Caulobacter sp. FWC2: one gene and its partner. The protein of the gene in region 2 binds, or shares a complex with, the protein of the main gene of each other region. Links are inferred from orthologs where the notes say so. Each region holds a gene or a part of one and is shown on either strand. Other genes may lie near its edges. The genes, in order: tig and rpsG.

Region 1 (2,826 bases), 2.2 Mb from region 2 along the record:
ACTGCTGGCGAGATCGCCGGAGCGGATCACCGCGGCGCGCGAGGCCGCCAGGAGGGCAGGGGCCGTCGTCCTGCTGAAGGGGCCCGACACGGTGATCGCCGCGCCGGACGGACGGGCCGCCGTGTCGCTCAACGGAACGCCGTGGCTGGCCACCGCCGGCTCCGGCGACGTGCTGGCCGGTTTCATCGGCGGCCTGATCGCCCAGGGCATGGAAAGCTTCGAAGCCGCCTGCGCGGGGGCCTGGATTCACGCCGAGTGCGGGGCTCGCCATGGGCCTGGATTGATCGCGGAAGACCTGCCGGGGATCGCGCCCGTGGTCCTGACCGAGCTCTACGGGCTTGCGCGCCCCGGTTCAAATCCGTAAGCCCGCACCCACGCGGATGTGGCGAAACTGGTAGACGCACCAGATTTAGGTTCTGGCGCCGAGAGGCGTGGAGGTTCGAGTCCTCTCATCCGCACCACCCTTCTCACCAGGCTCTCCAGGCCTGGATGAGTTTTGTCGCCGCCGCTCTTGGATGCTCGCGCACGTCGTGACATAAGGGCGGTCTTTCGCCGCCCCCGGCTCTCGTGGGCGGCGTCGATCTTTTGGACCCCCAGGGCGGAGCTCGGGCGCGCGGCGTCCCGGACCCGAGAAAATAAGAATGTCGATGCAGATCGTTGAAAAGTCGGGCGAAGGCCTCAGCCGCGTTTTTAGCGTCACGGTTCCCGCGAGTGAACTGGCCACGCGCCTGGAAGCGCGTATCGCCGAAGTCGCTCCGCAGATGAACGTGAAGGGCTTCCGTCCGGGCAAGGTGCCCGCCGCCCACGTGCGCCGTCTGTACGGCAAGGGCCTGATGGGCGAAGTCATCGAGCAAGCCCTGAACGAGACGACCCAGAAGGTCCTCGACGACAACAAGCTGCGTCCCGCCGGCCAACCCGAGCTGAACCCGACGTCGGACATGGACAAGGTCCTGGACGGTGGTCTGGACCTGGCGTTCGACCTGGCCGTCGAAGTGATGCCGGAATTCGATCCGATCGACCCGACCACCATCGAGCTGGTCAAGCCGGTCTACAAGGTTGGCGACGAGGAAGTCGACGAGGCCCTGGAAGAGCTGTCCAAGCAAGCGCGCACCTATGAGCCGCGCACGGGCAAGAGCCTGAAGGCCAAGGACGGCGACCAACTGCTGATCGACTTCGTCGGCACGATCGACGGCGTCGAGTTCGCCGGCGGCAAGGCCGAAGGCGCGGAACTCGTCCTGGGTTCGGGTCAGTTCATCCCGGGCTTCGAAGAGCAACTGGTCGGCGCCAAGCCGGGCGACGAGATCGTCGTGAAGGTCAAGTTCCCGGAAGACTACCAAGCCGCCGAACTGGCCGGCAAGGACGCCGAGTTCGCCACCAAGGTCACCGAAGTCCGCGCGCCGGTCGACGGCAAGGCCGATGACGAGCTGGCCAAGCGCCTGGGTCTGTCGGACCTCGCCGCACTGAAGGACCTGCTGCGCTCGAACCTGGGCAGCCGCTACGAGAACAGCTCGCGCTTCAAGCTGAAGCGCGCCCTGCTGGACGTGCTGGACACCAAGCACGAGTTCCCGCTGCCGCCGCGCATGGTCGACGCCGAGTTCGCCGGCATCTGGCAACAGGTCGAGGCCGACAAGGCCCGTGGCGGCCTGCCGCCGGAAGACGCCGACAAGACCGAAGACCAGCTGAAGGACGAGTACCGCAAGATCGCCGAGCGCCGCGTGCGCCTGGGCCTTGTGCTCGCCGAGATTGGCCGCAAGAACGACGTGGTCGTCACCGACCAGGAACTGACCGACGCCATCATGCGCGAAGCTCGCCAGTACGGCGCGCAAGCCCAGCAGGTGTTCGACATGTACCGCCAGCGCGCCGACCTGCAGGCCGCTCTGCGCGCCCCGATCTATGAAGACAAGGTCGTCGACCTGATCTTCAACAAGGCCAAGGTTGAGGAAAAGGAAGTCTCCAAGGACGAGCTCCTGGAAGAAGACGACCTGCCGGAAGGCTACGGCGGCTAAGGCTTCCGTCTCCGGACAAGATCAAGGCGCGGCTCGCGAGGGCCGCGCCTTTTTCGTATCGCCACGAAGCCGCCGGCTCCTTGCAACCTGTTAAGCGCCACGCGATATGCGTGAGCGAGGGCGCACAGGGGCTGATTCGTTTTCGGATCTCTCGGAAGCAAGCGCCAAAGACACACGACGAAGGGTGATCCCGATGATGTACGATCCGATGGCGACGGCCATGAATCTGGTTCCGATGGTGGTCGAGCAGACCAGCCGCGGCGAGCGCGCGTTCGACATCTTCTCGCGCCTGCTGAAGGAGCGGATCATCTTCCTGACCGGTCCGGTGGAAGACGGCATGGCCAGCCTGATCTGCGCCCAACTGCTGTTCCTGGAGTCGGAGAACCCCAAGAAAGAGATCGCCATGTACATCAACTCGCCGGGCGGCGTGGTGACGGCTGGTCTCGCGATCTACGACACCATGCAGTACATCAAGAGCCCGGTCTCGACGGTGTGCATGGGCATGGCCGCCTCGATGGGCAGCCTTCTGCTCGCCGCCGGCGCTCCGGGCCAGCGCATCAGCCTGCCGAACTCGCGCATCATGGTGCACCAGCCGTCGGGCGGCTTCCGCGGTCAGGCCTCGGATATCGAGCGCCACGCCGAGGACATCATCAAGACCAAGCGCCGCCTGAACGAAATCTACGTCAAGCACTGCGGCCGCACCTATGAAGAAGTGGAGCGTACGCTGGACCGTGACCACTTCATGAGCGCCGAAGAGGCCAAGGCCTGGGGTCTGATCGACCACATCAACGAAAGCCGCGACGGCCCGGACATCGCTGAG
Region 2 (9,099 bases):
CCTACGCCGTCTCGGCCCCGAACATGAGCGCGACCGAGCTGTCGTGGTTCATCGACGACACCGTCACCCGCGCCCTGCAGGGCGAAAAAGGCGTGGCCCAGGTTGCCCGCGTCGGCGGCGTCGATCGCGAGATCAATGTCATCCTCGATCCCGACCGCATGGCCTCGTTCGGGATCACCGCGCCGCAGCTGAACCAGGCCCTGGCCAGCTTCAGCGTCGACGCCCCCGGCGGTCGCGCCAATGTCGGCGGTCGCGAGCAGACCCTGCGGGTGCTGGGCGCGGCGACCACGGTCGAGCAACTGCGCCAGATCACCATCCCGATCGCCGGCGGCCGCTATGTGAAGCTGACCGACGTCGCCCAGGTCGGCCAGGGCGCCGAAGAGCAGCGCGGCTTCGCCCGCCTGGACGGCCGCCCCGTCGTCGCCTTCCAGGTGATGAAGACCCGCGACAGCAGCGACGTCGCCGTCGAGGACAACGTCAAGAAGGCCATCGACGCCCTCGCGACGAAGCAGGCCGGCGTGTCGTTCGTGAAGATCTTCTCGACCGTCGACGAGACCCGCGCCAGCTTCGCGGCCACCGAGCACACCCTGCTGGAAGGCATGCTGCTGGCCTCGCTGGTGGTGTTCCTGTTCCTGCGCGAGTGGCGCGCCACCCTAATCACCGCCATCGCCATGCCGGTGTCGCTGGTGCCCACCTTCGCCTTCATGGCGATCATGGGCTTCTCGCTGAATGTCGTGACCCTGCTGGCCCTGACCCTGGTCATCGGCATCCTGGTCGACGACGCCGTGGTCGAGATCGAGAACATCGAAAAACGCGTGGCGCGCGGACAACGTCCGTTCCAGGCCGCCATCGAGGGCGCCGACGCCATCGGCCTGGCGGTCGTGGCCACCACCTTCACCATCGTCGCGGTGTTCGTGCCGGTGTCCTACATGCCCGGCACGCCCGGCCAGTTTTTCAAGGAGTTCGGCCTGACGGTGGCCGTGGCCGTGCTGTTCTCGCTGGTCGTGGCCCGCCTGCTGACGCCGCTGCTGGCCGCCTATTTCCTCAAGCCCGCCAAGAACCCGCACCCGCGCAAGGAGTTCAGCGGCTTCTATCGCCGCGTACTGGACTGGTCGCTGGACCACCGGATCCTGGCCTGCGTCATCGGCGGCCTGATCTTCATCGGCTCGATCATGCTGGCTGGCCTGTTGCCCACGGCCTTCCAGCCGGCCGCCAACAACAACTACTATTATCTCAAGGTCCAGGGTCCGCCCGGCGCGACCGTCGCCGACATGGAGCGCACGGTGCAGTCGGTGACGACCCTGTTCCGCAAGCGCCCGGAAGTGGCCCACGTCTTCGCCCAGGTCGGTTCGAACATCGGCAGCGGCTGGGGCGGCCAGAGCGGCGCCGACATCCGCGACGCCACCATCACCATCGTGCTGAACGGCGATCGCGAGCAGACGGTCACCGAGATCAAGCAGGCGGTGCGGAGCAGCCTGCACGACATCCCCGACGCCCGCGTCAACCTGCTGGGCGACTGGGGCACGTCCGAGGTCCAGACCATCCTGATCGCCGAGGACGGCCCGCTGCTGGAACGCACCGCAGCCCAGATCGAGAAGGAGATGCAGAAGCTCTCCACGGTCGCCGATCCGCGTCCCTCCTCGCCGCCCAGCGGTCCTGAGATCCTGATCCGGCCCAAGGCCGACGAGGCCGCGCGCCTCGGGGTGAACTCGGCCGACATCGCCGCCATCGCCCGCGTGGCCACGGTCGGCGACATCGACGCCAATGTCGCCAAGATGACCCAGGGCGAACGGCGGATCCCGATCCGCGTGCGCCTGCCGGCCGACAGCCGCCGCGACCTCGACGCCCTGGGCGCCCTGCGCGTGCCGACCGCCAACGGCGGCACGACGCGGCTCGACACCGTGGCCGACCTGTCGTTCCAGGCCGGTCCCGCCAAGATCGACCGCTTCGCCCGCAAGCGGCAGGTGACCATCGAGGCCGACCTGAACAATGGCGCCCAGCTGGGCCAGGCCATGACGGACGTCGCCAAGCTGCCGACCATGGCGAAGCTGCCCGACGGCGTAGGCCCCGCCTCTGCCGGTGACCAGGAAGCGTTCGTCGAGCTGTTCACCGGCTTCGCGGTGGCGCTGCTGTCGGCGGTGGGCCTGGTGTTCGGCGTGCTGATCCTGCTGTTCCGCAGCTTCTTCAAGCCGATCACCATCCTGTCGGCCCTGCCCCTGGCGATCGGCGGCGCGTTCTTCGCCCTGCTGATCACCGGCCAGTCGCTGTCGATGCCGTCGCTGATCGGCTTCCTGATGCTGATGGGCCTGGCGGCCAAGAACTCGATCCTGCTGGTCGAGTACGCCATCGAGCAGGAGCGCGACGGCATGACCCAGCGCGAGGCCATTCTCGACGCCTGTCACGAGCGCGCGCGCCCGATCGTCATGACCACCCTGGCCATGATGGCCGGCATGTTGCCGACCGCCATGGGCATCGGCACCGGCTCGGAATTCCGCCAGCCCATGGCCGTGGCTGTGATCGGCGGCCTGATCACCTCGACCGTGCTGTCGCTGGTGCTGGTGCCGGTGGTCTACGAGATCGTCGACGACATCGAGATGTGGCTGAAGCCCAAGCTCGGCCGGATGATCACGCCGCGTGAGGCGGCTGAGGGCCACTAAGCGGCGCGTCCTCTCCTCCCCCTTTGGGGAGGGGGACCGCCGAACGGCGGTGGAGGGGGACAGCGCCGCGCTATTGAGGCCTGCGCCAACCCCCTCCGTCTCGCCGCGTATCCGCAGCGATCCACCTCCCCCAAGAGGGGGAGGAGAGGCCCGCGCCGCCTACTCCGCCCTCGGCGCGTAGCTCAGGCGGCAGACGGTCCACGCCCCCTCGCGCGTCATCTCGAACTTGCCGTTCAGCTGCTGGGCCATGGCGCGGACGATGCGCAGGCCGAGACTCTTGGATTGGGTCGGATCGAAGCCGTCGGGGGGGCCAGCGCCGTCGTCGCGGACCGTCAGGACGTGAGTCTCACCGGACTGGTCGAGATCGACGCGCACCTGGCCCGAGCGAGCTTCCCCGAAGCCGTGCTCGAGCGCGTTGTTGAAGCTCTCCAGCATGACCAGGGTGACGGGCGTGGCCTGGTCGGGGTGCAGGGGCTGGTCGCCGCCGTCGATGGTCAGGAGGACCCTCGCGCCGGCCGCCTGCGAGGCCTCGTTCAGGACACCCTCGGCGAAGGCGCGGAAGGGCGCGGGTTCGCCGACGGCGTTGTGCAGTTCGCGCTGGATGCTGGCGATCAGGGCGATCCGACCGCCGGCCTCGTTCAGGGCGTGGCGGGCGTCCTCGTCGGCCATGCCGGCGGCCTGCAGCCGCAGCAGCGAACCCACGACCTGGATGTTGTTGCTGACCCGATGGTGCAGCTCGCGATACAGCAGGTCCCGGCTCTCGGCCAAGGCGGCGTAGCGCGCCCGCTCCTCCTCCAGAAGGCGCAGCGCCCGGCGCATGCCGTCGATGAAGAAGATGTCGATCACCACGACGAAGGCGTAGAACGCCAGGGCGACGCTGGTCGAAAAGTTGATGTGGAACGTACGGTAAGGCGGGATGAAATAGTACCAGGCCGCCACGCCGGACAGGACCGCGCACAGGATCGCCGGCCGCAGGCCCGCGAAATAGGCGGTGATGACCACGGCCGGAAAGAAGGTCAGATACGGAAAGCCGGGCGGGAACCAGTCGTTCAGCATCAGGCGCAGCGCCCACGCCGCCAGGGCCGCGAGCACCGCGATCCCATAGCCCGCTGGCTTGCTGCGAATGAAGGCTCCCATCGCCAAGCCGTCCCCCCCTGCTGACGGACTCGGATGCGACAAAGCTCGCGGCGCGTCAAGCGAGACGACCCGACGTAGGGGCCTCATCGCCCTGTGGCCCAAGCAAAAGGCCCCGGAGATTGCTCTCCGGGGCCTTCGCTTAGTTCAGTTCAGCGCGTGCTGAAGACGGTCGATTACTCAACGATCTTCGCAACCACGCCGGCGCCGACCGTGCGGCCGCCTTCGCGGATGGCGAAGCGCAGGCCTTGGTCCATGGCGATCGGGGTGATCAGCTCGACGTCCAGCTCGGCGTTGTCGCCCGGCATGATCATTTCCACGCCTTCCTTCAGCTTGATGATGCCGGTGACATCGGTCGTGCGGAAGTAGAACTGCGGACGGTAGTTGGTGAAGAACGGGGTGTGACGGCCGCCTTCTTCCTTGTTCAGGATGTAGGCCTCGGCCACGAACTTCGTGTGCGGGGTGATCGAACCCGGCTTGCAGAGCACTTGGCCGCGCTCGACGTCTTCACGCTTGGTGCCGCGCAGCAGCACGCCCACGTTGTCGCCGGCTTGACCTTGGTCCAGCAGCTTGCGGAACATTTCGACGCCCGTGCAGGTCGTCTTCTGGACCGGACGGATGCCGACGATTTCGACTTCTTCGCCGACCTTCACGATGCCCTTTTCGATACGGCCGGTCACGACCGTGCCGCGGCCCGAGATCGAGAACACGTCTTCGACCGGCATCAGGAACGGCAGGTCAACGGGGCGTTCCGGCTGCGGGATGTAGGCGTCGACCGAAGCCATCAGCGCCAGGATCGCCTCTTCGCCGATCTTGGCGTCGCGGTTTTCCACGGCGGCCAGGGCCGAACCCTTGGTGATCGGAATGTCGTCGCCCGGGAACTGGTAGCTGCTCAGCAGCTCGCGCACTTCCATTTCGACGAGCTCCAGCAGCTCTTCGTCGTCGACCATGTCGACCTTGTTCATGAACACGACCAGCGCCGGAACGCCAACCTGACGGGCCAGCAGGATGTGCTCGCGGGTCTGCGGCATCGGGCCGTCGGCGGCCGACACGACCAGGATCGCGCCGTCCATCTGGGCGGCGCCCGTGATCATGTTCTTCACGTAGTCGGCGTGGCCGGGGCAGTCGACGTGAGCATAGTGACGGTTGGCCGTCTCATACTCGACGTGAGCCGTGTTGATCGTGATGCCGCGGGCCTTTTCTTCCGGCGCGGCGTCGATGTCGGCGTAGTTCTTGGCGGTCGCGCCGCCCGACTTCGCCAGCGTGATCGTGATCGCCGCCGTCAGCGTCGTCTTGCCATGGTCAACGTGACCGATGGTGCCGATGTTGCAGTGCGGCTTAGTGCGTTCGAACTTTTCCTTGGCCATTTTTCTCTACCTTGGGACCCCAGAGGGGCCTGCAATTAAAGGGGAATATCTGGGGTTAGGTTTAGGCGTACTTCTTGATCACTTCGTCGGCGACGTGTTGCGGCACCGGATCGTAGTGGTCGTAGACCATGCTGAACTGGGCGCGGCCTTGCGACATGCCCCGCAGGGTGTTCACGTAACCGAACATGTTGGCCAGCGGCACGTAGGCGTTCACGACAGTCGCGTTACCGCGCATGTCCTGACCCTGGATCATGCCACGGCGGCTGTTCAGATCGCCGATGACCGAGCCCAGGTATTCTTCCGGCGTCACGACCTCGACCTTCATGATCGGCTCGAGCAGCTTCGGAGCGCCCTTTTCGCGCAGCTCCTTGAAGGCGGCGCGCGAGGCGATTTCGAAGGCCAGGACCGACGAGTCGACGTCGTGGAACTTGCCGTCCGTCAGGGTCGCCTTGAAGTCGATCAGCGGGAAGCCGGCCAGCAGGCCGTTGTCCTTGACCGATTCCAGGCCCTTTTGGACGCCCGGGATGTATTCCTTCGGCACAGCGCCGCCGACGATCGCGTTTTCGAACACGAAGCCCGAACCCGGCTCGCCCGGTTCGAAGGTGATCATGACGCGGGCGAACTGGCCCGTACCACCGGTCTGCTTCTTGTGCGTGTAGTCGATGTCGACCTTGCGGCCCAGCGATTCACGATAGGCGACCTGCGGCGCGCCGATGTTGGCTTCGACCTTGTAGGTGCGCTTCAGGATGTCGATCTTGATGTCGAGGTGCAGCTCGCCCATGCCCTTCAGGATCGTCTGGCCCGACTCGTGGTCGGTCGAGACGGTGAAGGACGGATCTTCGGCGGCCAGCTTCTGCAGGGCGACGCCCAGCTTTTCCTGGTCGGCCTTCGACTTGGGCTCGACGGCGATCTCGATGACGGGCGCCGGGAATTCCATGCGCTCGAGGATGACCGGCGACTTCAGCGGATCGCACAGGGTGTCACCCGTGCGGGTTTCCTTCAGGCCAGCCAGGGCGACGATGTCGCCGGCGAAGGCTTCCTTGATGTCTTCGCGGTTGTTCGAGTGCATGAGCAGCATGCGGCCGACGCGCTCGCGCTTGTCGCGCGTGGCGTTCAGCAGCGACATGCCGGTTTCCAGCTTGCCCGAATAGATGCGGCAGAAGGTCAGCGAACCGACGAAGGGGTCGTCCATGATCTTGAACGCCAGAACCGAAAGCGGCTCTTCGTCCGAGGCGTGACGCACGATCTCTTCTTCGGTCTTGAAGTCGATGCCCTTGGTCGGCGGGATGTCCAGCGGCGACGGCAGGTAGTCGACGACGGCGTCCAGCAGCGTCTGCACGCCCTTGTTCTTGAAGGCCGAACCGCAGAGGATCGGATAGAAGGCGCCGGTCAGAACGGCCTTGCGCAGGCACTTCTTGATGACTTCTTCCGAGGGCTCTTCGCCGCCCAGATAGGCTTCCATCGCTTCGTCGTCGAGTTCGACGGCGTTCTCGACCAGATAGGCGCGGGCTTCGATCGCCTTGTCCATCAGGTCGGCGGGGATTTCCTCGTCGCGGAAGTTCGCGCCCAGGGCGTCGTTGTCCCAGACCACGGCCTTCATGCGGACCAGGTCCACGAGGCCCTTAAGGTTCGTTTCCGAACCGATCGGGAATTGGATCGGCACGGCCTTGGCGCCCAGACGGTCACGGATCGATTCCACCGACTTGTCGAAGTCGGCGCCGATCTTGTCCATCTTGTTGACGAAGACGATGCGCGGAACCTTGTACTTGTCGGCCTGGCGCCAGACGGTTTCCGTCTGCGGCTCAACACCGGCGTTGCCGTCCAGCACCGTCACGGCGCCGTCGAGCACGCGCAAGCTGCGTTCGACTTCAATCGTGAAGTCGACGTGCCCGGGGGTGTCGATGATGTTCAGGCGCTTGCCGTTCCAGAAAGCGGTCGTCGCGGCCGACGTGATCGTGATGCCGCGTTCCTGCTCCTGCTCCATCCAGTCCATGGTGGCCGCGCCATCGTGGACTTCGCCGATCTTGTGCGACTTACCCGTGTAATACAGGATCCGCTCGGTCGTCGTGGTCTTACCGGCGTCGATGTGCGCCATGATGCCGAAGTTACGGTAATCTTCGATTTTATGCTGGCGGGCCATGATGGAGCTCTGCGTAGCGCTGCGGTGAGGCAGGGACATTTAAACGTGCGGCGCGGGCGGTTTATCGCAAACCGCCCGCGCCTGAAAGAGTGCTGGTCGCGAAAAGCTTACCAGCGATAGTGCGAGAACGCCCGGTTGGCTTCAGCCATCTTGTGGGTGTCTTCGCGCTTCTTCACGGCGGTGCCGCGGTTGTTCGAAGCGTCGAGCAGCTCGCCGGCCAGCTTTTCGGTCATGGTGTTCTCACCACGCTTGCGCGCGGCGGTCACCAGCCAACGGATGGCCAGGGCGCGGCGACGGTCCGGACGGACTTCAACCGGCACTTGGTAGGTGGCGCCGCCGACGCGGCGCGACCGGACTTCGATCGCCGGGGCGACGTTGTCCAGAGCGGAGTGGAAGGTCTCAAGCGGACCTTGGTCCTTGCGCTTGGATTCCAGGATGTCGAAAGCACCATAGATGATGTTTTCGGCGACGGCTTTTTTGCCCTCGTACATCACGTAGTTCATGAACTTCGTGACAATCAGGTCCCCAAACTTGGGATCCGGCAGGACTTGGCGTTTCTCGGCGCGACGGCGGCGGGACATCTTCTTCTATTCCTTACTTCGGACGCTTGGCGCCGTAGAGCGAACGACGCTGCTTACGATCCTTGACACCTTGGGTGTCGAGGACGCCGCGCAGGATGTGATAACGGACGCCGGGCAAATCCTTGACGCGGCCGCCGCGGATGAGCACCACCGAGTGCTCCTGCAGGTTGTGACCTTCGCCCGGGATGTAGCACACGGCTTCGATGCCGGTGGTCAGACGGACCTTGGCGACCTTACGCAGAGCCGAGTTCGGCTTCTTCGGGGTCGTGGTGTAGACGCGCGTGCAAACGCCGCGACGTTGGGGGCAGCCCTTCAGGGCCGGCACCTTGTTCCGGACCGGCTTCGGGGAGCGCGGCTTACGGATGAGCTGGTTAATGGTAGGCATTAAGTCTCTGCTCTGATGGAAGCGTGTGCCTTTCGGCCGGGGCGCTTCAGGTCCTTGTCTTTGTTGTTCTTGGTTCAAGGCTCCGCTTGGAGACCCGATAAACACGAAACTCGCCGGGGCGCGGATGCACACCGGCGGGTTCTCCGCTCACGAGGAGAGGAAGCTCATCGGAACGGACGCGAACGACCGCCTCGAAAAAGAGCGCGGTATGTACTCGCGAAGGGGGCCAACGTCAACCGCCTGTTCCTGCGCCGGTTAACGCCGCCTTAAGCGTCCCCGCGCGGTCAAGTTTTCGCCACCGCAGGCTGTGCAGTTTCGCGTCGGGATGGAGCGCCTTGCCTTGCCCGCCTTCCGCACCACGTGGGAAAAGCGCGGACGAGGTCAAGGGCGCCAGGTGGGGCGTCATGTGGGAGGGCGGGTGAGCGTCAGTGTCAGGAGCCGAATGGACAGCCGACGCCGGGCGACGATTCTCGTCGGCTCGCTGTTGCTGCACGTGGCGCTGCTGGCCTGGCTGGCGATTCCCGCCCGCCCCCTGCTGGAGACCATGATCGCCGACGACCTGTCGGTGATGACGCTGGACCTGCAGCGGCCCGTTCCCGAGACACGGCCGGAGCCCCGCCCCGCCCCCGCCTCGGCGGCGGCCGCCGCGGCCGCGCCCGTCCCGTCCCTCCAGGCGCGCGCGCCGGCCCGGCCCGCGCCGGCCGGGGTTCCCACCCTGTCGGTTCCGGCCACGGGGATCGCCCGCCCCGGAACCGCGATCCGCCCCGCGCCGCTGCCGGGCGAAGGCGCCGGCGACCTGCGCACGGCCCTGCGGGGCAGCGCCACGGGCTGCGTC

Evidence for each region.
Region 1: the proteins of rpsG (region 2) and tig are in contact, whole or in part, in a crystal structure (PDB 3GTY), measured with the Thermotoga maritima proteins. The link is inferred for Caulobacter sp. FWC2 from one-to-one orthologs. Residues at the interface, in WP_004081843.1 of Thermotoga maritima: Lys34, Lys52, Lys55, Glu59, Arg62, Gln63, Glu66, Asn67, Lys69, Val71, Arg95, Ala109, Lys110, Lys111, Gly112, Arg113, Pro114, Glu117, Glu121, Ile124, Ala125, Tyr127, Asn128, Asn129, Thr130, Gly131, Lys135, Asp139, Arg142, Met143; in WP_004081061.1 of Thermotoga maritima: Glu122, Val124, Val129, Leu130, Tyr133, Glu188, Gly259, Ile262, Tyr263, Glu266, Ser270, Glu273, Gln274, Glu277, Arg308, Gln311, Ile312, Ser315, Tyr316, Glu325, Arg329, Arg336, Leu363, Phe366, Trp367, Arg373, Leu377, Arg381, Leu384, Glu387.

What each region holds. Positions count from the first base shown.
Region 1 is NZ_PEBF01000001.1:2,197,188-2,200,013, forward strand. It holds tig (trigger factor), read left to right. Parts: upstream 1-647; coding sequence 648-2,006; downstream 2,007-2,826. Other genes in the region: CSW62_RS10505 (NAD(P)H-hydrate dehydratase), read left to right, coding at 1-364; CSW62_RS10520 (ATP-dependent Clp protease proteolytic subunit), read left to right, coding at 2,191-2,826. UniProt on the Bacillus subtilis protein: Involved in protein export. Acts as a chaperone by maintaining the newly synthesized protein in an open conformation. Functions as a peptidyl-prolyl cis-trans isomerase.
Region 2 is NZ_PEBF01000001.1:4,377,370-4,386,468, forward strand. The notes cover bases 6,143-9,099. They hold rpsG (30S ribosomal protein S7), read right to left. Parts: upstream 7,880-9,099; coding sequence 7,406-7,879; downstream 6,143-7,405. Other genes in these bases: fusA (elongation factor G), read right to left, coding at 6,143-7,298; rpsL (30S ribosomal protein S12), read right to left, coding at 7,893-8,264; CSW62_RS20770 (hypothetical protein), read left to right, coding at 8,707-9,099. Outside these bases: CSW62_RS20735 (efflux RND transporter permease subunit), read left to right, coding at 1-2,657; CSW62_RS20740 (sensor histidine kinase), read right to left, coding at 2,817-3,794; tuf (elongation factor Tu), read right to left, coding at 3,968-5,158; more of fusA, read right to left, coding at 5,220-6,142.